Regions from separate parts of the Pseudomonas cerasi genome, predicted to be linked through region 3. Evidence: predicted binding sites of a transcription regulator. Region 3 holds the regulator's gene; each other region holds the start of a gene.
The links. The regulator sigma-54, encoded in region 3, starts transcription at its own class of promoters, with help from an activator protein. The targets are predictions, from matches to a motif close to ANTGGCATNNANNTTGCTNT.
Positions count from the first base shown of each region.

Region 1: glnA (glutamate--ammonia ligase) is a predicted target of sigma-54. The motif match lies at 3,966-3,985, and genes of this name have one in related genera.
Region 2: glnK (P-II family nitrogen regulator) is a predicted target of sigma-54. The motif match lies at 3,973-3,992, and genes of this name have one in related genera.
Region 4: PI739_RS10275 (flagellar hook-length control protein FliK) is a predicted target of sigma-54. The motif match lies at 3,337-3,356, and genes of this name have one in related genera.

Region 1 is NZ_JAQJVM010000004.1:269,897-275,909, forward strand. It holds gene PI739_RS22930 (DeoR/GlpR family DNA-binding transcription regulator) at 1-253, shown strand, start outside; gene typA (translational GTPase TypA) at 333-2,153, opposite strand; gene thiI (tRNA uracil 4-sulfurtransferase ThiI) at 2,297-3,751, opposite strand; gene glnA (glutamate--ammonia ligase) at 4,088-5,494, shown strand; gene PI739_RS22950 (chorismate mutase) at 5,658-6,013, shown strand, end outside.
Region 2 is NZ_JAQJVM010000003.1:311,974-317,986, forward strand. It holds gene xerC (tyrosine recombinase XerC) at 1-205, shown strand, start outside; gene PI739_RS17635 (HAD family hydrolase) at 198-890, shown strand; gene sutA (dormancy-specific transcriptional regulator SutA) at 961-1,290, opposite strand; gene PI739_RS17645 (secondary thiamine-phosphate synthase enzyme YjbQ) at 1,395-1,814, opposite strand; gene PI739_RS17650 (ammonium transporter) at 2,056-3,393, opposite strand; gene glnK (P-II family nitrogen regulator) at 3,427-3,765, opposite strand; gene PI739_RS17660 (accessory factor UbiK family protein) at 4,183-4,458, shown strand; gene PI739_RS17665 (LysR family transcriptional regulator) at 4,630-5,493, opposite strand.
Region 3 is NZ_JAQJVM010000002.1:1,081,628-1,087,640, forward strand. It holds gene PI739_RS13950 (KpsF/GutQ family sugar-phosphate isomerase) at 1-324, shown strand, start outside; gene PI739_RS13955 (KdsC family phosphatase) at 324-863, shown strand; gene lptC (LPS export ABC transporter periplasmic protein LptC) at 872-1,444, shown strand; gene lptA (lipopolysaccharide transport periplasmic protein LptA) at 1,431-1,979, shown strand; gene lptB (LPS export ABC transporter ATP-binding protein) at 1,980-2,705, shown strand; gene PI739_RS13975 (RNA polymerase factor sigma-54) at 2,889-4,382, shown strand; gene hpf (ribosome hibernation-promoting factor, HPF/YfiA family) at 4,458-4,766, shown strand; gene ptsN (PTS IIA-like nitrogen regulatory protein PtsN) at 4,777-5,241, shown strand; gene rapZ (RNase adapter RapZ) at 5,244-6,013, shown strand, end outside.
Region 4 is NZ_JAQJVM010000002.1:254,675-260,687, reverse strand. It holds gene fliI (flagellar protein export ATPase FliI) at 1-348, shown strand, start outside; gene fliJ (flagellar export protein FliJ) at 355-804, shown strand; gene PI739_RS10290 (STAS domain-containing protein) at 888-1,235, shown strand; gene PI739_RS10285 (fused response regulator/phosphatase) at 1,195-2,901, shown strand; gene PI739_RS10280 (Hpt domain-containing protein) at 2,936-3,292, shown strand; gene PI739_RS10275 (flagellar hook-length control protein FliK) at 3,401-4,804, shown strand; gene fliL (flagellar basal body-associated protein FliL) at 5,427-5,939, shown strand; gene fliM (flagellar motor switch protein FliM) at 5,949-6,013, shown strand, end outside.

The DNA.
Region 1 (6,013 bases), on a different contig from region 3:
CACACCGTCGGCGCTGAAGGTCGAGGTCAAGCAGGCCGCCATGCAGTCCGCCTCGCAAACCGTGCTGATCGCCACCAGCTCCAAATACGGCACCTTCGGCATGTACAAGGTCGCCGGGCTCGAGCAGTTCGACACCATCATCACCGACGCAGCCTTGGCCGAAGCGGCTGCCGACGGGATTCGCAAGCAGCGTATCGAACTGTTGCTGGCACCCGTGGCGGGCAAACGTCAGGCCCTCGATATCAAGTCCTGAACCTCATTGCGATGATCAGCAGGTCAAAAAAAACCCCGGTCTCTCGACCGGGGTTTTTTTATTCAGCGCAGGGCAGCTATCACGCCTTGGCTTTCTTGGCAGCGCGGGTACGCTCGCTTTCGTCCAGGATCTTCTTACGAAGACGGATGGACTTCGGCGTTACTTCGCACAGCTCGTCGTCCTGGATGAATTCCAGAGCCTGTTCAAGGGTGAACTTGACAGGTGGAACCAGGGCGATGGTTTCGTCTTTGCCCGAAGCACGCATGTTGTCGAGCTTCTTGCCTTTGGTAGGGTTCACACCCAGGTCGTTGTCACGGCTGTTCAGACCAACGATCTGACCACCGTAGATTTCCTGACCGTGCTCGACGAACAGCTTGCCGCGCGCCTGCAGGGTTTCCAGGGAGTAGGTCAGTGCCTTGCCGGTTTCAACCGAAACCAGAACGCCGTTCTGGCGGCCGGACATGTCGCCGGACTTCATCACGTCGTAACGGTCGAAGATCGAGGTCAGGATGCCTGCACCGGAAGTGAGGGTCAGGAACTCGTTACGGAAACCGATCAGGCCACGGGCCGGGATGTTGTACTCGAGGCGAACACGGCCCTTGCCATCCGGAACCATGTTGGTCAGGTCGCCTTTACGCAGACCCATTTGCTCCATGATCGCGCCCTGGGATTCTTCCGGCAGGTCGATGGTCACGTTTTCGTACGGTTCGTGCTTCACGTCGCCTACACGACGGATGATCACTTCCGGACGACCAACACCCATTTCGAAGCCTTCGCGACGCATGGTTTCGATCAGTACCGAGAGGTGCAGCTCACCACGGCCGGAGACCTTGAACTTGTCGGCGGTGTCGCCTTCTTCAACGCGCAGGGCAACGTTGTACAGCAGTTCCTTGTCCAGACGTTCCTTGATGTTACGGCTGGTGACGAACTTGCCTTCCTTACCGCAGAACGGCGAATCGTTAACCTGGAAGGTCATCGAAACGGTAGGTTCGTCAACGGTCAGCGGCTTCATCGCTTCGACATTCAGTGGGTCGCACAGGGTGTCGGAGATGAACAGCTGGTCGAAGCCGCTGATGCAGACGATATCGCCGGCAGCTGCTTCTTCAACGTCCACACGGTGCAGACCGTGGTGACCCATCAGCTTCAGGATACGGCCGTTACGCTTCTTGCCTTCGGCATCGATGGCAACAACCGGAGTGTTTGGCTTGACGCGACCGCGAGCGATACGGCCAACACCGATGACGCCCAGGAAGCTGTTGTAGTCCAGAGCCGAAATCTGCATCTGGAAAGGACCGTCACGGTCAACTTTTGGCGCAGGAACGTGATCGACGATCGACTGGTACAGCGGAGTCATGTCTTCAGCCATATCGGTGTGTTCCAGACCGGCAATGCCGTTCAGGGCCGAGGCGTAGACGACTTTGAAGTCCAGCTGTTCTTCGGTGGCACCCAGGTTGTCGAACAGGTCGAAGATCTGGTCCAGAACCCAGTCCGGGCGCGCGCCTGGACGGTCAACCTTGTTGATGACCACGATTGGACGCAGGCCGGCTTCGAATGCCTTCTTGGTCACGAAACGGGTTTGCGGCATAGGGCCGTCCTGGGCGTCGACCAGCAGCAGTACGGAGTCGACCATCGACATCACGCGCTCTACTTCACCACCGAAGTCGGCGTGGCCCGGGGTGTCCACGATGTTGATGTGGTAGCCATTCCAGTTGATCGCGGTGTTCTTCGCGAGAATGGTAATACCGCGCTCTTTTTCCTGGTCGTTGGAGTCCATCACGCGCTCGTCGTTGAGCTCGTTGCGCTCAAGGGTGCCGGACTGGCGCAGGAGTTTGTCTACCAGGGTGGTCTTACCATGGTCAACGTGGGCGATGATGGCGATGTTGCGTAGATTTTCGATCACTTGTGTATCTCGATCAGAGGATTCGGTCTGCTGACTGTTTAAAGGCAGCGATTAACTATTTCGAGTCGGCAAAAGCCGTTACGGCATGACGACTGGTGTCGGGGGGCCGGTGACGCAAGCCACAGGCAAACAGCCCCGGGCACTTAGCTCGGTCGATATACGCGCACATTGGCATGTCCCTCACTGAGCAAATGGTGGGCATGCAGGCGACTCATGACGCCTTTGTCGCAATACAGCAGGTACTGGCGCGTGTCATCCAGTGCCTTGAAACGGCTGTTCAATGCGTAGAACGGCAACGTCTGTATCTCCACGCCAGGCACCTGCAACGGCTGGTCTTCCTGGGCATCCGGGTGACGGATGTCGAGGATCACCTGACCGGCCAGCGCCTGGCTGACTTCTTCTATATCGACATTGCGGCTCAGATCGTCGATGACCCGATCGATCGAAACCAGCTTCGCGCGTTCGAGCGCCTGCTCGAGAATCGCCATGTCGAACTGTTTTTCTTCGTACTCAACGCGATTTCGCTTGGCGTTGGTCTTGGGGTTGACCGAAATCACCCCGCAATATTCAGGCATGTGCCGGGCGAAATCAGCAGTACCGATTTCAGTCGCCAGGTCCACGATGTCCTGCTTGTGGGTGGCAACCAGCGGCCGCAGGACCAGCTTGTCGGTCGCCGCGTCAATCAGCGACAGGTTGGGCAGCGTCTGGCTGGCAACCTGGGAAATCGCTTCGCCGGTCACCAGCACATCGATTTCAAGACGATCGGCCACGGCGGATGCAGCGCGTAACATCATACGCTTCAAAACTACACCCATATGACTGTTATCGACTTTCTGCAGAATTTCTCCGAGAACTTCCTCGAACGGTACGCTGACGAACAGCACGCGCTGAGAACTGCCGTACTTCTTCCAGATGAAGTGCGCGACTTCCATCACGCCCAGTTCATGGGCTCTTCCGCCCAGATTGAAGAAGCAGAAGTGCGCCATCAGGCCGCGGCGCATGATCTGGTAGGCCGCAACGGTCGAATCGAACCCGCCGGACATCAATACCAGGGTCTGCTCCAGCGCGCCCAGCGGGTAACCGCCCATGCCCTGATGCTGGTCATGAACGACAAACAACCGTTGGTCGCGAATTTCCATGCGCACCACCAGATCGGGCTTTTTCAGCTCGATTCCGGCCGCGCCGCACTGCATGCGCAACTTGCTGCCGACGTATTTCTCGACGTCCATGGAGCTGAAGTCGTGTCGGCCGGCGCGCTTGCAGCGCACTGAAAACATCTTGCCAGGCAACAGGTCGGCGTAGTGCAGTTTGCACTTCGCAACCACGTCATCCAGATCGCCCAGCGGGTACTCGGCGACCTGCAGAAAGTTGGCGATGCCTGGCATGCAGCTCAGCCGCTCCCTGATGCCCTGCAGCACTTTGGGGTCGGTCAGCCGGGTTTCGACCTCAAGGTTGTCCCATACGCCACCCACGACAATGTCCGCGTCCAGTTCACGGAGCACGGTACGAATGTTCTTGCCCAGTTGCCGGATGAACTTCTTGCGCACCGGCGGGCTTTTGATGGTGATTTCTGGGAAAACTTTAACGATTAGTTTCATGGAAACGGAGCGTGAGGTGCCGACCAAAAAAGGGGGGCGCGGATTATAGCGGAAATTGCTCAAGGTTTAACCAGTTATCGTACACGCAATCACCGATGCACCAAAAAGAGTCGATGCACCAAATTGCAGCGCCATAAAGGTGCGTGTTTTTCCTGCGCGGTGCGTTTTCGCCCCCTGAAAACCAGCGTTTGAGGCAAAAAACCCAACACGGGGCACTGGCATGCAAATTGCTCCCTTGTGAGGCAGGTTGCCTTGGCAGAGTATTTGCGCCGGCATCACCCAAATTCAAGGGACCACAACTCTATCAAGTCGGTCTCTAGCCACCCGGAGGACACCATGTCGAAGTCGGTTCAACTCATCAAAGATCATGACGTTAAATGGATTGATCTGCGCTTCACAGACACCAAGGGCAAGCAGCAGCACGTCACCATGCCTGCGCGCGATGCACTGGAAGACGATTTCTTCGAAGTCGGCAAAATGTTCGACGGTTCCTCCATCGCTGGCTGGAAAGGCATCGAAGCGTCCGACATGATTCTCCTGCCGGATGACGAAACCGCCCTGCTCGACCCGTTCACCGAAGAGCCAACCCTGGTTCTGGTGTGCGACGTCATCGAACCTTCGACCATGCAAGGCTACGACCGCGACCCGCGCGCCATTGCCCACCGTGCCGAGGAATACCTGAAGTCCACCGGTATCGGCGACACCGTATTCGTAGGTCCGGAGCCAGAGTTCTTCATCTTCGACGAAGTGAAGTTCAAGTCCGACATCTCCGGTTCCATGTTCAAGATCTTCTCCGAACAGGCTTCCTGGATGACCGACGGCGACGTCGATGGCGGCAACAAGGGCCACCGTCCGGGCGTCAAAGGTGGTTACTTCCCGCTGCCACCGGTCGACCACGACCACGAAATCCGCACCGCAATGTGCAACGCTCTGGAAGAAATGGGCCAGGTCGTGGAAGTTCACCACCACGAAGTGGCAACTGCCGGCCAGAACGAAATCGGCGTGAAATTCAACACGCTGGTCAAGAAGGCTGACGAAGTTCAGACCCTCAAGTACTGCGTGCACAACGTTGCCGACGCGTACGGCCGTACCGCTACTTTCATGCCCAAGCCACTGTACGGTGACAACGGTTCGGGTATGCACGTACACATGTCCATCTCCAAGGATGGCAAGAACACCTTCGCAGGCGAAGGCTATGCCGGTCTGTCCGATACCGCCCTGTACTTCATCGGCGGCATCATCAAGCACGGCAAGGCTCTGAACGGCTTCACCAACCCGTCGACCAACTCCTACAAGCGTCTGGTCCCTGGCTTCGAAGCCCCGGTCATGCTGGCCTACTCGGCCCGTAACCGTTCCGCGTCGATCCGTATTCCTTACGTCTCCAGCCCGCGCGGCCGTCGTATCGAAGCACGCTTCCCGGATCCAGCGGCCAACCCGTACCTGGCATTCGCTGCCCTGTTGATGGCTGGCCTGGACGGCATCCAGAACAAGATCCACCCTGGCGACGCAGCTGACAAAAACCTGTATGACCTGCCGCCTGAAGAGGCCAAAGAGATCCCACAAGTTTGCGGCAGCCTGAAAGAAGCCCTGGAAGAACTGGACAAGGGCCGCGCGTTCCTGACCAAGGGCGGCGTTTTCAGCGACGACTTCATCGATGCCTACATCGAGCTGAAAAGCGAAGAAGAAATCAAGGTTCGCACCTTCGTACACCCACTGGAATACGAGCTGTACTACAGCTGCTGATCCAGCCACGCCAGCGTTGATGGCGTAACAGGAGACCTCCTTCGGGAGGTCTTTTTTTGCCCGGAGTTTACCGCGTGAACTTTTGTTCACCCCGCAACGCTGGCTCTGCCCGGTCGCCTGGAGTTAAATCTGCATCTCCCCACCGAACCGAGATGGAACTGCCATGCGCCTTATCCTGGCCACTTCCCTGCTGACAATGACGTTCATGTCTTCCTGCTTCGCCTTCACTGCCGAGCAGAAGCCTTCTGCACTTGAACCCCTGCTGCAAGCGATCAGCGAGCGCCTGACCATCGCCGATCAAGTTGCCCTGAGCAAGTGGGACAGCGGCAAGGCGGTCGAGGACCCGCCACGCGAGCTGCAAGTGATCAACGCCGCCCAGGCCCGCGCTGCCGAGTTCAAGCTCAACCCCGATGATGTTCAACGTCTGTTCCGCGCCCAGATCGAAGCCAATAAACAGGTGCAGAACGCCCTGCTCGCCCAGTGGCACGCGGCAGGCAAAGCGCCCGACACAGTCAGGCT
Region 2 (6,013 bases), on a different contig from region 3:
GAATCTGCACCCGCACATGCTGCGTCACTCCTTCGCCAGCCATCTGCTCGAATCGTCACAGGACTTGCGCGCCGTGCAGGAATTGCTGGGTCATGCGGATATCAAGACCACGCAGATATACACGCACCTGGATTTCCAGCATTTGGCTACTGTTTATGACAGCGCCCATCCCCGAGCCAAACGTAAAGGAGCTGCAGATGATTAAGCTGGTGACGTTTGATCTTGACGACACGCTCTGGGACACCGCTCCTGCCATTGCCGGTGCCGAGGTCACATTGCGTGACTGGCTGGGCGAACACGCGCCCAGGCTGGGGGCGGTTCCTGTCGAGCACCTGTGGGAAATCCGCTCGCGTCTCGTGGCTGAAGACCCGTCCTTCAAGCACCGCATCAGCGCCTTACGCCGCCGCGTGCTGTTCCATGCACTCGAAGATGCCGGTTACGACCCTGACGCGGCACAGGACCTGGCCGACCGGGGCTTTGAGGTCTTCCTGCATGGCCGCCATCAGGTGCAGATTTTCCCTGAGGTGCAACCGATGCTGGAAATTCTTGCCAAGACCTTCACGCTGGGCGTGATTACCAATGGCAATGCCGATGTGCGTCGTTTAGGACTGGCAGACTACTTTGCCTTCGCGCTGTGCGCCGAGGACCTGGGCATCGGCAAGCCTGACCCGGCGCCGTTCGTGGAGGCGCTACGCCGCGCAAGGGTCGATGCCGGCTCGGCGGTGCATGTCGGCGACCACCCCAGGGACGATATCGCAGGCGCCCAGCAGGCTGGCATGCGCGCCATCTGGTACAACCCGCAGGGCAAGGCCTGGGATGCGGATCGACTGCCGGATGCCGAGATCCACAACCTGTCGCAACTGCCCGAGGTGCTGGCGCGCTGGGCCTGAAAGCGCACTGACAGGCGCGCATAGAAAAGCCCGCAGCGACGGCGGGCTTTCCTCATACAGCCATGCAGCCTCAGATAGGGCGGCTACCGTATTTGTTGTCAGGCTTCTTGGGCGGATCGGCGACCACGTTGGCCTCCACTTCCTGCACCTTGCCGCCACGCGCCAGGAATTCTTCCATGGCACGTGCCAGCGCATCACGTTCCTTGTTCTTGGCTTCTACGCTGGGCAGTTCATCGACCGAGACAGCAGCCTTGGCCTTGCCTTTTGCGGGTGCCGCCGGAACGTCGGAATCGTCTGGTTCGGCTGCTTCGTCTTCCGGGGAGGCAGCTGCGAGACCATCGTCTTCTTCGCCGTCCAGATCGTCTTCCAGATCATCCTTAATATCGTCGTCGTCGCTCATGTTGTACCTCATGACTTGCGAAAGCTGATTAGTTATAGCCCAACCGCCCGGAAATGCTAAGGCGATCGGAAAAATTCAACAACCGCTGATCTCAGCGGTGATGTCTACTCACCCTGAAGGGTGGCCAGGACGTTACGAGATCCACCAGCGTCTCGATGTTCGCCCAGGTAAATACCTTGCCAGGTGCCCAGCGCCAGTCGCCCAGCCGTAACCGGCAACAGCAACTGGCAGCCCAGCAGACTGGCCTTGAAATGCGCTGGCAAGTCATCAGGGCCTTCGTCGTCATGTTCGTAGCCGTCCACGCCCTGGGGCACCAGACGGTTGAAAAAACGCTCAAAGTCGCGACGTACCGCCGGATCGGCATTTTCGTTGACGGTCAACGAAGCCGAGGTATGTTGCAGCCATACATGCAGTAGCCCGACACGACAATCGCGTAATGCGGGCAAACCCGCGACTATCTCGTCAGTCACCAGATGGAACCCGCGGGGCCTGGCCCGCAAGGCAATCCTGGATTGATGCCACATACCGTTCTCCGCACCTTCGGCGCGCATTCTAACTCGACTGAGAAAAAAGCAAAGCGCGCAATAAACCGGCTTCCCTGCAAGTTGACGAAGACTGTCGCAACCTCGTTACCTGCGCTGCGTCACGGTGCCGAAATCATTGACACGGGCAAGATCAATGACAGCAAAAAGCGGCGGTATATCCACAAACGTCAGACAAAAAAATGCCCGGAGACCGGGCATTCTTTTTTACGTAGGCCGAAGCTTACAAGTTGTAGCCACGCTCGTTGTGTTGCGCAAGGTCCAGACCGACAGACTCTTCCTCGTCGGTGACGCGCAGCCCCATGACCGCATCCAGCACCTTGAGGATGATGAAGGTCACGATTGCGGTGTAGACAACGGTGAACGCAACGCCCTTGAATTGAATCCAGACCTGAGCACCGATGTCAGTCACGGTGCCGAAACCGCCCAGTGCAGGTGCTGCGAACACGCCGGTCAGGATCGCGCCGACGATACCGCCGATGCCGTGAACGCCGAACGCATCCAGGGAGTCGTCGTAGCCCAGCTTGCGCTTGAGGCTGGTTGCGCAGAAGAAGCAGATCACGCCCGCTGCCAGACCGATGATCAAAGCGCCCATCGGGCCAACGGTACCGGCGGCAGGGGTAATGGCAACCAGACCGGCAACCACGCCCGAAGCGATACCCAGAGCACTTGGCTTACCGTGAGTCAGCCACTCGGCGAACATCCAGCCCAGTGCGGCGGCCGCGGTAGCGATTTGAGTAACCAGCATGGCCATACCGGCAGTGCCGTTGGCTGCAGCCGCGGAGCCGGCGTTGAAGCCGAACCAGCCGACCCAGAGCATCGCTGCGCCGATCAGGGTGTAACCCAGGTTGTGCGGTGCCATCGGTGTGGTCGGGAAACCTTTGCGCTTGCCCAGTACCAGGCAGGCCACCAGACCGGCTATACCGGCGTTGATGTGTACGACGGTGCCGCCAGCGAAGTCCAGAACGCCCCAGTCCCACAGCAAACCACCGACGCCGCCCCAGACCATGTGGGCGATTGGCGCGTAGACCAGAGTGAACCAGATACCCATGAACACCAGCATCGCGGAGAATTTCATGCGTTCTGCGAAAGCACCGACAATCAGGGCAGGGGTGATGATTGCGAAGGTCATCTGGAAGGTGACGAACACCGCCTCAGGGAACAACGCAGCAGGACCGGTAATGCTTGCCGGCGTGATACCTGCCAGGAACGCTTTACCCATACCGCCAAAGAAGGAATTGAAGTTGACGACGCCCGCTTCCATGCCGGTTGTGTCAAACGCGATGCTGTAGCCGTAGACGACCCACAGGATGCTGATCAGGCCGGTAATGGCGAAGCACTGCATCATCACCGACAGAATGTTCTTGGAACGAACCATGCCGCCGTAGAACAGCGCGAGACCGGGGATGGTCATGAACAGGACCAGAGCGGTCGAGGTCAGCATCCATGCAGTGTCGCCAGAGTTCAGCACCGGCTCGGCCACTGGGTCAGCCGCCAGGGCAAGACCAGGTAATGCGAGGGACAACAGGGCACCGAGCCCTGCGAATTGACGCAGAGTCATATTGTTTTCTCCTGGGGCGTTGGGTTTGGCGGCTTAAATAGCGTCTGTATCGGTCTCGCCGGTACGGATGCGGATGGCCTGTTCCAGATTGACCACGAAAATCTTGCCGTCACCGATCTTGCCAGTGTTGGCAGCCTTGGTTATGGCTTCGATGACACGATCCAGATCCTTGTCATCGATGGCGACATCGATCTTCACTTTGGGAAGGAAGTCGACGACGTATTCAGCACCGCGATAAAGCTCAGTGTGACCCTTCTGACGCCCGAAGCCTTTGACTTCAGTGACGGTGATGCCCTGCACGCCGATTTCAGACAACGACTCGCGCACGTCATCCAGTTTGAACGGCTTGATGATGGCAGTGACTAGCTTCATGAAAACTTTCTCCCGAATTTGGTGGACTTGCCCCAGGAAAACAAACCCGACTCAAGTCTAAGCGCAGTGTCTGGCTTTGTAACGTGCTGGCCGCCTGATCAGGCCAGACCAACTCCAGAAAACCGCTTCTGACGAAACACTTCCCCGCTCCGCCTGCCGCACTGCATTCGTCACAGCGACTGCATCAGTGCATGGGTCATAAGCCACTAAGCAGAAAGCTTGCCATCTCGCGAATATTCATTGAATACAGGCTCTTGGGCTGGTTTTGCACGACCTTGCAGGGTCCATCAAGGAGCGAATGCACAGCAATGGTGCTCATGTGCCCGTCATGGCGCTCCATAAGCGTGCATCGCGCACCTGGAAGTGACTATAGACACTGCGTGTTACACTGCCGCCCTCTGATTCAGGAAAATCACCATGCTCGCGCCCAAAGCCTTTCTTGACGCTCTCAGCGGCCACGCCTCTCGCCTGTTCAATGGCGAAACGCCTGTACCGCGTAGCGAATTCGAAACCCAGTTCAAGGCCCTGCTGCAAAGCGGCTTCAGCAAACTGGATCTGGTCAGCCGTGAAGAGTTCGACAGCCAGATGGCCGTCCTCGCCCGCACCCGCGCCCGCCTGGAAGCGCTGGAGGCCAAGATGGCCGAGTTGGAAGAAAAGGCCGCCGGGGCCGCAGGGCCTGAAAAAGCCGAATAAGCTTTCCTTGTTTTGCAGTCAGTGCGCTGCAGCGCTGAACATTGTCATGCACAGCGAGCCAGGCACCTGACCTGCTCGCGAATCTGAACGGCCTTTTCCATTTCTGTCTTGCCCAGGTGGTGAGTCAGTTGCAGGTTCAGCCAGCATTCGTTGCACGCTTCGCAAGCGCCTTCAGGCTGCAGGCGGTGCCAGCTCGATGGTCCGGCAGTAATCCATGAACAGGCGTGTCGCACGGGTTGGCTGGTTGTTGCGCAGGTAGGCCATGACCAGGGTGGAGGCGGGCATGTCGTCTTCGATATCGAGCTGCACCAGCAGCTCGCCGTCGTAGGTCATGTTGGTTCTTGGGCGCGTGACCAGCACCGAAAACCCCAGGCCCTGGCCGACCATACAGCGCACCATTTCGATCGATGGTGAACTGTACGCGACCACCGGCGCGTAGCCCTTTTCCGTGAAGATATCGATGAAGTAGGTCCTGCTGGGTACGGCGTCGAGCAGGATCATCGGTTCGTGGCTCAGCTCCAGCAAGGTCACGGTTTTTTTCTTCGCCAGAGGGTGGGCTGCCGGCAGCAGCGCATAGGGCTTGTGCGGTGCATTCAATTCCTCCTTGTTGATCGTGGTTCCCAGTTCCAGGTCGTACAGAAACGCCAGATCGAAGCGCCCACGGTGCAGCCCGTGCATCAGTTCATGTTGCTCGCCGTCATAGAGCTGAATGGTGACGTCCGGGTATAAGCGCTTGAAACCGGCCACCAGTCTGGGCATGTAAAGCGGGGCGGCCGATTCAAAACAGCCAATGGCGATAGTGCCGGAGACATGTTTGTTTTCAGCCCGGGAGTTTTGTTCGAGCTCTTCGGAAAGTCGCAGCAACTCCTTGGCTTTCTCATACACTTTCCCGCCACCGGAAGTTAGCGAAACACCTTGAGCGTGGTGACGGACAAACAGCGGCTGATTGAAGGCTTCTTCGAGGTTTTTGATGGCGACGGAAATAGACGGCTGCGAAATATGCAACTGTCGCGAGGCCTCGGCAATGCTGTCCATTTCGACCGCTGTCACGAAATACTTGAGCTGTTTCAAGGTGAAGTGAGCCACGTGTTACCTCGTGCTGAGCAGACCCTGGACGGCTGCACTTGAATAGCTTTTACCTATGCTTAGCGAGGAGCGTGCCAGCCGCTTGCGTCTTGCGGTATTAGTTGAGCCCGCCGCTGGCCATGGTCATTCAGCAGCATCCCTAAATAATAGGCGCTTGCCAGACAAGCCCGCAAATGCGGGCGGCGCACCTATTACGAGCGATTATCGCGGCGTCTTTATTCAATCGCCCTAAAAGTGTGCAATCCACTCGGTGTGACACTAAAGCATCACTAAGCCTTTTCAACGCGCTGCCGCCCTGGAGATGAATACAGGCATCTCTGCTTAGGATTTTCCTATGCTGCGGGCCAAAACTTACTATTTGGCGGCCGGACCTGGCATCAATCATGATGGCTTCAGAAGGGCAAACGGACAGCGTCCCGTTTCAACTTCAACAGGACGTCGCCCATCACTATTCAATTTGCCGAGCGAG
Region 3 (6,013 bases):
ACCCTGCTGCGCGACGCACTGCTTGAAATGACTCGTAAAGGTCTGGGCATGACCGCCATCGTCGAAGCCGATGGCACCCTGGCCGGCATCTTCACGGACGGTGACTTGCGCCGGACGCTGGACCGCCCTGTCGATATCCGCCAGACCATCATCGATGAGGTCATGACGCTTCATGGCAAGACCGCCCATGCCGAGATGCTCGCCGCCGAGGCGCTGAAAATCATGGAGGACAACAAAATCAGTGCGCTTGTTGTCGTAGACCAGAACGACCGGCCGGTTGGCGCATTCAACCTGCAGGATCTCCTGCGCGCAGGCGTCATGTAATGGAAACCGAAATAATGACCCAGGATCTCATGCAACGCGGCAAGGCCATCAAGCTGGCAGTCTTCGACGTCGATGGCGTGCTGACCGATGGCCGCCTTTACTTCATGGAAGACGGCAGCGAGATCAAGACATTCAATACCCTCGACGGCCAAGGCATTAAAATGCTGATAGCTTCGGGCGTCACCACGGCGATCATCAGTGGCCGCAAGACCGCGATAGTCGAGCGCCGGGCAAAGAGCCTGGGCATTGAACACCTGTTCCAGGGGCGTGAAGACAAACTGGTAGTGCTGGACAAGTTGCTGGCAGAACTCAATTTGAGTTACGAACAGGTCGCCTATCTGGGTGATGATCTGCCAGACTTGCCCGTCATCAGACGCGTCGGTCTGGGCATGGCAGTGGCCAATGGTGCCAGCTTTGTACGCGAGCATGCACACGGGATAACCAGGGCGCGAGGCGGCGAAGGCGCAGCGCGCGAATTCTGCGAACTGATTCTGAGTGCGCAAGGCAACCTTGAAGCGGCTCACTCCGCCTATTTATAGAAGCCATTATGTTCACTAAAAAAATTCGCAAGTTCCTGCTTCTCGGGGTACTGGCGCTGCTACTGGCAGCGGTCGGCTACTGGAACATCAGCCCGGAAAGCTTCATGGACCAGCCTGATGCGTCGATTGACGACACGGCGATCGACTACTATGCGGTCAATACTCGCAGCGTGCAGTATCTGCCAGATGGCACACTTCAGTACGACATGACATCCGACAAGGTCGAGCATGTGAAGGCCACAGATGTGAGCCTGCTGACGACACCCAATCTGAACATGTACCGCGGCGGAGCATTTCCGTGGCACGTGCAAAGCAAACGAGGTGAAGTTTCGTCCGGGGGCGATCAGGTCGAGCTGATGGATTCCGTTCGTGTTGAGCGCACCGATGAAAAACAGCGTACGACCATTATTACCAGCAGTCGCATGACCGTATTTCCTCAGAAGGAATATGCGGAGACCGACCAAGACGTTAGAATCGACGGCGCGGGCGGTGTCACTACGGCCAAGGGAATGAAAGCGTATTTGAAAGACAGCAGGATGGACCTGCTGTCCAACGTAAGAGGACAGTATGAGGCTCGTTAAAACTCTTCCTTTATTGCTCGGCCTGGGCGCAGCACTGGGAAGCGCGAGCGCCTGGTCCCTGCCAACCGACCGAGATCAGCCTATCCACATCCAGTCTGACGATGCTCAGCTCGATGACAAGAAAGGCGTGGCGACTTACAAGGGCAATGTCATCATCACTCAGGGCTCGATGAAAATCACGGGCAACACCGTGACGATCACGCGTAATGCCCAGGGCGAAGTCGACGTATTCACCTCGGTCGGCAATCTGGCCTACTACGAGCAGAAGCCTGCCGTGGACAAGCCGATCGTGCAGGCCTATGCCGTCACCATTCAGTATTACGCCGGCCAGGACCGTATCGTCCTGATCGACAAGGCCAAGGTCATCAATGATGGCAACACCTCGGAAGGCGAGAAAATCGTCTACGACACGGTCAGACAGGTCGTCAGCGCCGGTCGGGCCAATGGCGGCGCCAAGGTGACCACACCACGTCCGCGTATCGACATGGTCATCCAGCCGAAAAAGAAAACCGATCAACCTCAGAAGGCCCAGTAAATGGCGACGCTCAAAGCCCAGCATCTGGCTAAAAGCTACAAAAGCCGGCAGGTCGTGCGCGATGTGAGCATCTCCATCGACAGCGGCCAGATCGTCGGCCTGCTGGGCCCGAACGGCGCCGGCAAGACCACCTGCTTCTACATGATCGTGGGTCTGGTCCAGGCTGATCAGGGTCGTGTGCTGATTGACGATCTGGATGTCAGCCATCAACCCATGCACGGTCGCGCCCGCGCGGGTATCGGCTACCTGCCACAGGAAGCCTCGATCTTCCGCAAGCTCTCGGTGTCCGACAACATCATGGCGATTCTCGAGACCCGCAAGGAGCTCGACGCCGGTGCACGTCGCAAGGAACTGGAAAGCCTTCTGCAGGAGTTCCACATCACCCATATCCGCGACAACCTGGGCATGAGCCTGTCGGGTGGTGAACGTCGCCGTGTGGAAATCGCCCGAGCCCTGGCCACCGCGCCGAAATTCATCCTGCTGGATGAACCATTCGCAGGTGTCGACCCTATTTCGGTAGGCGACATCAAGCAGATCATTCACCATCTCAAGGCCAAGGGTATCGGTGTGCTGATCACCGACCACAACGTCCGGGAAACACTGGATATCTGCGAAACGGCCTACATCGTTAACGATGGACAGCTGATTGCGGAAGGCGACTCCGAGACCATTCTGGCGAACCAGCTGGTGAAAGAGGTCTACCTCGGCCACGAGTTCCGCCTTTAATCGTCTGCCCCTTTGCGCTTCGCAGCCGATTGATGCCTACGCAGTGTATTGACAACATTTTATTTGTCATATCACTCTAGGCAAATGCACAGGTTTCAGGCATATAATTTGCTTAATTTGGCGCCACGGCGCCTGTAGTAGATGGCGCATGCGCGCCGGCGAATAAGGTGTTTAGCCCCTGCCATGAAACCATCGCTAGTCTTGAGAATGGGCCAGCAGCTGACGATGACACCGCAGCTGCAACAGGCAATCCGCTTACTTCAGCTTTCAACTCTGGATCTTCAGCAGGAGATCCAGGAAGCGCTGGAGTCAAATCCTATGCTGGAGCGGCAGGAAGAAGGCGACGACTTCGACAACTCCGACCCGCTTGCCGACAACATCGAACAAAAGCCCAACCCCGACGTTCAGGAACCGACCTATCAGGAATCCGCGCCTACCGTGGACAATCTTGAAGACGGTGAATGGAACGAGCGCATTCCCAACGAGCTGCCCGTCGATACCGCATGGGAAGACATCTACCAGACCAGCGCCAGCAGCCTGCCAAGCAACGATGACGACGAGTGGGACTTCACCACACGCACCTCCGCCGGTGAAAGCCTGCAAAGCCACCTGCTGTGGCAGTTGAATGTTGCGCCGATGTCCGACAAGGACCGTCTGGTGGCGGTCACGCTGATCGACTGCATCAACAATCAGGGCTACCTCGACGAGACGCTCGATGAGATTCTCGAGTCGTTCGACCCTGAGCTGGACATCGAGCTCGACGAGATCGAAGCCGTACTGCATCGCATCCAGCAGTTCGAACCTGCCGGCATCGGTGCTCGCAATCTGAGCGAATGCCTGCTGCTGCAACTGCGCCAGCTGCCAGCGAAAACGCCGTGGCTGACAGAAGCACAGCGCCTGGTCAGCGACTACATCGATCTGCTCGGAAGCCGCGACTACGGCCAGCTGATGCGGCGCATGAAGCTCAAGGAAGACGAGCTGCGCCAGGTCATCGAGCTGGTGCAAAGCCTCAACCCGCGTCCAGGCTCGCAGATCGAATCCACCGAAGCCGAATACGTCATTCCGGACGTGATCGTGCGCAAGGACAACGAACGCTGGCTGGTCGAACTCAATCAGGAGTCGGTGCCACGCCTGCGGGTCAATCCGCAATACGCGGGCTTCGTGCGGCGCGCTGACACCAGCGCAGACAACACCTTCATGCGCAATCAGTTGCAGGAAGCGCGCTGGTTCATTAAAAGCCTGCAAAGCCGCAACGAAACACTGATGAAGGTCGCCACGCAGATCGTCGAACACCAGCGCGGTTTCCTCGAGTACGGCGACGAGGCCATGAAGCCGCTCGTCCTGCACGACATTGCCGAGGCAGTTGGCATGCACGAATCGACTATCTCGCGGGTGACCACGCAGAAATTCATGCACACCCCACGTGGCATTTACGAGCTGAAATACTTCTTCTCAAGCCATGTGAGCACCTCCGAGGGCGGAGAATGCTCGTCCACGGCAATTCGCGCAATCATCAAAAAACTGGTTGCGGCGGAAAATCAGAAAAAGCCGTTGAGTGATAGTAAGATCGCTGGTTTACTGGAGGCACAAGGCATTCAAGTAGCCCGTCGCACAGTCGCCAAGTACCGTGAGTCTCTCGGGATCGCCCCTTCCAGTGAGCGTAAGCGACTGATGTGATGCAGGCCGAGCCACAGCGTCCCAGTGGCAGGCGCCATGCCTGCCTCTTTATGCACTGGCAAAGGAGAAAGCTGTATGCAAGTCAACATCAGTGGACACCAACTGGAAGTGACCAAACCCCTTCGTGAATACGTTGAGCTCAAGCTCAAGAAGCTCGAAGGGCATTTTGACAAGATTACCAACGTGCAGGTCACGATGACGGTCGAAAAGCTCAAGCAAAAGATCGAAGCCACGTTGCACATCCATGGTGGAGAGGTCGTTGCCAATGCTGAACATGATGACATGTACGCTGCCATCGACCTGCTCACTGACAAGCTAGACCGACAATTGCTCAAGCATAAGGAAAAGCAGCAAAGCATCCTCAAAGGTGCGGCCGCTCGCTAACGCCCATTTAATGATCCGAATCGAAAATATCCTGACCCCCGGCCGCTCCCTCGTGAACGTGCCGGGTGGCAGCAAAAAGCGTGTACTCGAAGAAATTGCCAACCTGATCGGCCGTGAAGTGCCGGGCATGGTCTCGGATACAGTATTCGCAAGCCTCGTTGCCCGGGAAAAACTGGGCTCGACCGGTTTTGGCAACGGTATTGCCATTCCCCACTGCCGCCTTGCTGACTGCAGCGAGCCTGTCAGTGCAGTCATTCACCTCGCTACACCCGTGGATTTCGACGCCATCGATGGCGCGCCGGTTGACCTGCTGTTCGTCCTGCTGGTCCCGCAAGCCGCTACCGATGAGCACCTGGAGCTGCTGCGCCAGATCGCCAGCATGCTCGACGACAAAGATGTGCGTAAGCGCCTGCGCAGTGCCGAAAGCGCTCAGGCGCTTTATCAAGTGGTGCTGGACGTGCAGAACGGAAACTGACCATGCGCATGATCATCGTCAGCGGTCGCTCCGGCTCAGGCAAGAGTACGGCGCTCGATGTGCTGGAAGACAACGGTTTTTACTGTGTCGATAACCTGCCGGCAGGTCTGTTGCCGGAGCTGGCGGAACGCGCGCTGATCAACACCGAACTCGCCGAACCGCTGCTGGCGGTTTCGATAGATGCGCGCAACCTGCCCAGCCATCTGACCCGTTTTCCGCAGATGCTGAATGAAGTCCGCGCGCGCAATATTCAGTGCGACGTGCTCTACCTGGATGCAGACGAAGCCACACTGCTCAAGCGCTTCTCGGAAACCCGGCGCCGCCACCCCCTGAGCACGGCCGATCGTTCGCTGGCCGAAGCGATACGCGACGAGACCGCACTGCTTGGCCCGATCATCGATCTGGCCGACCTGAAGATCAACACCACCCACCTGAACCTCTATCAGTTGCGCGACGCGCTCAAGCTTCGCCTGCTGAACAAGCCGGAGCCAGGCACGGCGTTTCTGATCGAGTCATTTGGTTTCAAGCGTGGCATGCCCATCGATGCAGACCTGGTATTCGATGTGCGCTGCCTGCCCAATCCCTACTGGAAACCAGAACTGCGCGACCATTCAGGGCTTGAACAGCCTGTTATCGACTACCTGTCGGTGCAGCCTGATGTCGAAGAAATGTTTCAGGACATCTTTGCCTACCTGAACAAATGGCTACCCCGGTTTGCAGCCAGTAACCGTTCCTACGTTACCATTGCCATCGGCTGCACCGGCGGACACCA
Region 4 (6,013 bases), 830 kb from region 3:
GGCGTACTCGACGGTCACATCGTGTTGTCCCGGCGCCTGGCCGAAGAGGGGCATTACCCGGCCATCGACATCGAAGCGTCCATCAGCCGGGTCATGCCCGCCGTGGTCAGCCCCGAGCACATGGCGCGTGCGCAGCATTTCAAACAGTTGTGGTCACGCTATCAGCAGACTCGCGACCTCATCAGCGTGGGGGCCTATGTAGCAGGCGGCGATCGCGAAACGGACATGGCCATTGCGCTGCATCCGGTCCTGGTGCGCTACCAGCGTCAGGGCCTGCGTGACAACGAAAGCATACAAGGCAGCAGCGAGGCGCTGGCGTCGATCTTCGCACCAGCGCCTGGCGGCTGATAATCCATGGCCCAGAGTCGAGCGGCGCGTCTGGCGCCAGTGGTCGAGATGGCAGAAGCTGCCGAGCGAACCGCCGCCCAGCGCCTTGGGCACTTCCAGGGGCAGGTCAACCTTGCCAACAACAAGTTGCAGGAGCTTGACCAGTTTCGCCAGGATTATCAGCAGCAATGGTTGCAGCGCGGCAGTGCCGGGGTTTCCGGGCAATGGCTGCTGGGTTATCAGCGCTTTCTCAGTCAGCTCGATGTCGCCGTTGCCCAGCAATACAAAAGTCTCGAATGGCACAAAGCCAATCTGGATCGGGCGCGCAGCGCCTGGCAGGATTGCTACGCGCGGGTAGAGGGCTTGCGCAAGCTGGTGCAGCGCTACATGGACGAGGCGCGCAGGCTGGAGGACAAGCGCGAGCAGAAACTGCTCGACGAGTTATCGCAGCGCCTGCCGCGCCATGAACAATTCTGACGTTTGACTCAATCAGACCGCAGTGATCTCTCTGGCTGGTCTACGCTATCAATGTCTCGGTGATGAAACACCTCGAGGTTCCCATGACTGTCACTTCCGAACGTTCTGCCGATGGCCAGACGCTGACCCTTTTTATCGAAGGACGCTTCGATTTCAATTCCCATCAGGCGTTTCGCGCTGCCTATGAGGACTATCCGCAGTCGCTAAATTACGTGGTCGACCTGCGCGGTACTCATTACCTGGACAGCTCTGCGCTGGGGATGCTGTTACTGCTGCGCGATCACGCCGGGGGTGACAAGGCATTGGTGCGCCTGGTCAACTGCACGCCCGATGTGCTGAAGATTCTGGCCATTTCCAATTTCTCGAAGCTGTTCGAATTGAGCATACCCAGTGCAACCAGCCCTGAAAAAACTGTGCATTCTGATCGCTGACGACAGCGCCAGTGACCGGCTTCTGCTTTCAACTATCGTAGCGCGGCAGGGGCATCGGGTTCTTAGCGCTGCCAATGGTGTCGAAGCGGTCGCCATCTTCAAGGCTGAAAGCCCGCAGTTGATTCTGATGGACGCCATGATGCCGGTCATGGATGGCTTCGAAGCGGCGCGAAGGATCAAGGCATTGACCGGCGAATCGCTGGTGCCGATCATCTTCCTGACCTCGCTCACCGAAGGCGAAGCGCTTGCACGTTGCCTGGACGCCGGTGGCGACGATTTCATGTCCAAGCCTTACAACCCGCTGGTACTGGCCGCCAAGCTCAACGCCATGAACCGTCTGCGGGTATTGCACGAAACTGTCCGCCAGCAGCGTGACCAGATCGCCAGGCACCATGAGTATCTGCTCAATGAGCAGCGTGTCGCCAAGGCGGTGTTCGATCAGATCGCCCACGCCGGTTGCCTGGGGGCGAGCAATATCCGCTACCTGCAGTCCCCCTACGCACTGTTCAACGGCGACCTGATGCTGGCCGCCTACACACCCGCCGGGCACATGCAGGTGCTGCTCGGGGATTTCACCGGACATGGCTTGCCGGCTGCGGTGGGTGCGATGCCACTTGCAGAAGTGTTCTACGGCATGACCGCCAAGGGCTATGGCCTGGTTGAAATCCTCCGTGAAATGAACGCCAAGCTCAAACGCATCCTCCCGGTCGATATGTTTTGTTGTGCGACGCTGCTGTGTATCAATCTGCCGCAGCGGCAGGTCGAGGTCTGGAGCGGTGGCCTGCCCGACGGCTACCTGTTGCGCGGCGCGCAGGGCGAGCATGTGCCGCTGGCCTCGAATCATCTGCCATTGGGCGTATTGAGCGTCGATGCCTTCGACGCGCGCACCGACGTGTATCCGTTGGCGCCGGGTGACCGCATATTTCTGCTGTCCGACGGCGTGCTTGATACCAGTAACAGTCAGGAAGAGCTGTTCGGCGCGCAACGTCTGCGACAGGTTCTGTCTGCCAATCGCGAGCCGCACTTGCTGATCGAGGAGATCCTCGTGGCGCTCAACGAGTTTGGCGGCAAGGCGCGTGACGATGTCAGCCTGTTGGAGGTCAGCGCTGTCGAGGCGCCGCTGGAAAATTTGCCTGTCATGATGTATTCGGACAGCGGCGCCTCCAGCCCGCTGGACTGGTCGGCCAGTTTCGAGTTTCGTGCCTCGACGCTCAAGCGTTTCAACCCTCTGCCTTATGTCCTGCAATTGCTGCTGGAGGTACATGGCCTGCGTGATCAGGGTGCCGCACTGCACATGGTGCTCGGCGAGCTGTACAGCAATGCGCTGGAGCACGGTGTGCTAGGGTTGGATTCGGCGCTCAAGCACGATGCAACGGGGTTCGCGCTCTATTATCAGCAGCGGGCAGAGCGTCTCGACAGGCTGCAGTCAGGCTTCATCCGGGTGAGCCTGCAGGTCGAAGCGGTCGAGCAGGGCGGTCGGCTGACCCTCAGTGTCGAGGACAGCGGCCAGGGTTTCGATGTGGAAAAGACCCGGACGCTGACGCCTGCCAGCAATGAACTGTATGGTCGCGGGCTGCATCTGGTCTGTGAATTGAGTCGCGAGGCCAGGTGGTCCAGGGATGGCAGGACCGCCTGCGTGGAATTTTGCTGGGAGGGAGTGGCATAATCCCCGCCTGGAGTCTTGATCAAGGAGTGAACAAGTGTCGATTCATCTGGATTACAGCGTTTTGACTGCCTTGCAGGAGGTCATGGAGGACGAATATCCAACCTTGCTGGATGTTTTTCTCAAGGATTCCGAGCAGCGTATCGCGCAGTTGCGTCTGGCTGTCGGGTCGCGCAATCCTGATTTCCAGGAACTGAGCCTTAACGCTCACAGTTTCAAGGGCAGCAGCAGTAACATGGGCGCCTTGCAGCTTTCCGAGCTATGTCGCCAGCTCGAGGAGCAAGCCCGCCAGCAGCAGTTCGCAGGTCTGGCAGAATTGATTGGCACAATCGACAGCGAATACATGACGATTCGCGGGTTGTTCAATTCCGAGCGGCAGCTGTTCGTCAGCTGAGCCCTGAAGTCTCCCTCGATTCCCGTTATGGAGATCATTTAAAAATTGGCCCGCATATTGCTAGCTACTCTGGTAAGGCGATAACCAGCAGCTGATGCGGAGACCGAAATGCCCCTTGCTACCAATGCGCTTCTTCAGGCCACAACCTCTGTGACCGCCAGGTCCGGTGTGGCCAACAATGCGGTCAAGTCTGCTGACAGCAGCAAGGACGGGGCCTCCAGCTTTTCCAATGTCTATGCAAAGCAGGCGAAAGACACCGTCCCTGCGCGTGACGATGCGCCCGTAAAACCAGCTCGCGACAAGACCGCGCCTGACAAGGACAAGGTTGCCGCTGGCAAGGACAAGCCTGCAAGCGATCAGACGAATGCCGCCGACAAGTCGAGCGTTGCCGATAGCGGCAATGATTTGCCAGCCAAGTCGGCAAGTGCGGATGATGATGCGGCGCATTCCGACTCGAAGCAGGACGATGCGCAGGCCTCTGCCGATCCGGCGCTGACTGAGGGCCAGGCGGTCGTCGATCCGGCCCTTGACCCGGCATTGCAGGCAATGGCCGCACAGGCTCCCGCGGCGCCTGTAGCCAAGGCACCACCAAGTGCGGAAGTTGTCACCGCACCAGTGGTCTCGGCGCTCACCACCGCTCAGGCGGCACCGCCAGTCGTGGCCGAAGACGCCTTCAATCCCGACGCCGATCCGCTGGACGGTCTGGATGCCGTGCAGTTGGCGCTGGAAAACGCCACTGCCAAGACTCAACTGGCTGCGCAGAACGCCCAGGCTGCCAACAAGGCGACGCCGAGCAACGCTGAAGCTGACCCCAATCAGAATATCGTCAATAACCTGTCGGTCCTGAGCGAGCAACTTCCCTCCGAAGGCAGCAGCACTGAAAGCAGTGACAAGTCATTCAGCGGTTTGATCGGTGAGGGTCTGAAGGATGTCAAAGGCGCCGCCGGCGACACGCGCGTCGACAACTTTGCCGATCGCCTCGCTGCGCTCAGTCAGGCCGCGCAACCCGCACGCGCGGCGGCAGCACCTGCCGCGCCCTTGATGAACCAGCCGTTGGCGATGCATCAAAGCGGCTGGACCGAAGGCATCGTCGACCGCGTCATGTACCTGTCGAGCCAGAATCTCAAGACCGCCGATATCAAGCTGGAACCTGCCGAACTCGGTCGTCTCGATATTCGTATCAACATGGCGCCTGAGCAGCAGACCCAGGTGACCTTCATGAGCGCCCATATGGGTGTACGTGATGCACTGGAAAGCCAGATGTCGAAGTTGCGTGAGTCGTTCGTGCAGCAGGGGCTTGGCAACGTCGACGTCAATGTTTCCGACCAGTCGCAACAGCAGGCCCAGCAACAGGCTCAGGAGCAGGCCAGCCGTGCCCAGCGCAGCGGTCGTGGCGGTGGCATGAGTTCCAGCGATACCTCCGATGAAATCGCAGGCATCGATGCAGCCATACCGGTCAGCCAGCCAGCGGCACGTGTGATCGGCACCAGCGAGATCGATTATTACGCGTGAGGCTCTTGAGTTGCATGGCAGCCGCGACGCGATGTCATGCATTGCATGAACTTGATGGCGCAGAAATGCTTTTTTAACGCGATGGCACAGACGACCCAGATTGCGACGTAAGTGACAGGGCGAAGGAGCCCGACGAGGTCGGGCCGGAAACGGAGTTGCGGGTTGTGCCTACTTTGGCCCCATCAAAGCAGGTCGCCGAGGGGCGAAAAGGTGATTTGAGTCGAACCTCAATCCACCTGAGAACGAAAAACCATTGTGTGACGCGAAGCGTCACGAACTGCATTCCCACGCGGAGCGTGAGGACGATAGTCGTGGCAGCCGCGACACGACGTCATGAACTGCATTTCCACGCGGAGCGTGGGGACGATAGTCGTGGCAGCCGCGACACGACGTCATGAACTGCATTCCCACGCGGAGCGTGGGGAACGATAGTCATTAGCTCCCGAACTGTGCCTTTAGCCAAACTGCCCTAAAGTGCTTTCACAAGAATCACGATCCCTCCGCGCCCAGGCGCGTAACCGTTTGTGTCCAATACATCTCCGCCTCGTACAACTCTGGCATAACACTTGCTCTGCCTCTGTCACGTATTGAAGAACCTCTTGAATAGTGACGGATTATTGGCATGGCGCAGAGCGAAGAAGTTAAAGACCCCGCGACCACAGGCAAAGGTAAAGGCAAACTCAAGCTCATTATCATCGCCGTCGTGGCGCTGCTGCTGGCCGTAGGCTTGTCGGTGGGCGCGACCTGGTTCCTCATGCACAAGAGCGAAAGCAAGGAAGATCCAGCGGCGGCCGCAGCAGCAGCCAACGTCAAGCCAGTGGCGGTGTTCGAACCGATGACCCCGGCCTTCGTGGTCAACTTCAACGCCAATGGCCGCCAACGCTACATGCAGGTGAGCATCACCATGCTGGGCCGTAACGCAGCCGACATGGAAGCGCTGAAGGTCCACATGCCATTGATCCGCAACAATCTGGTCATGCTGTTTGCAGCCATTCCCTTCGAATCGCTGGCTTCGCCGATCGGCCAGGAAATGCTGCGTCAGAAAGCGACCGCCAGCATTCAGGAAGTCGCGCAGAAAGAACTCGGCAAGACTGTGATCGAACAGCTGCTCTTCACTAACTTCGTATTGCAGTAGGACTCTCACATGGCCGTGCAAGACCTGCTCTCCCAGGACGAGATCGATGCGCTGCTGCATGGCGTCGACGATGG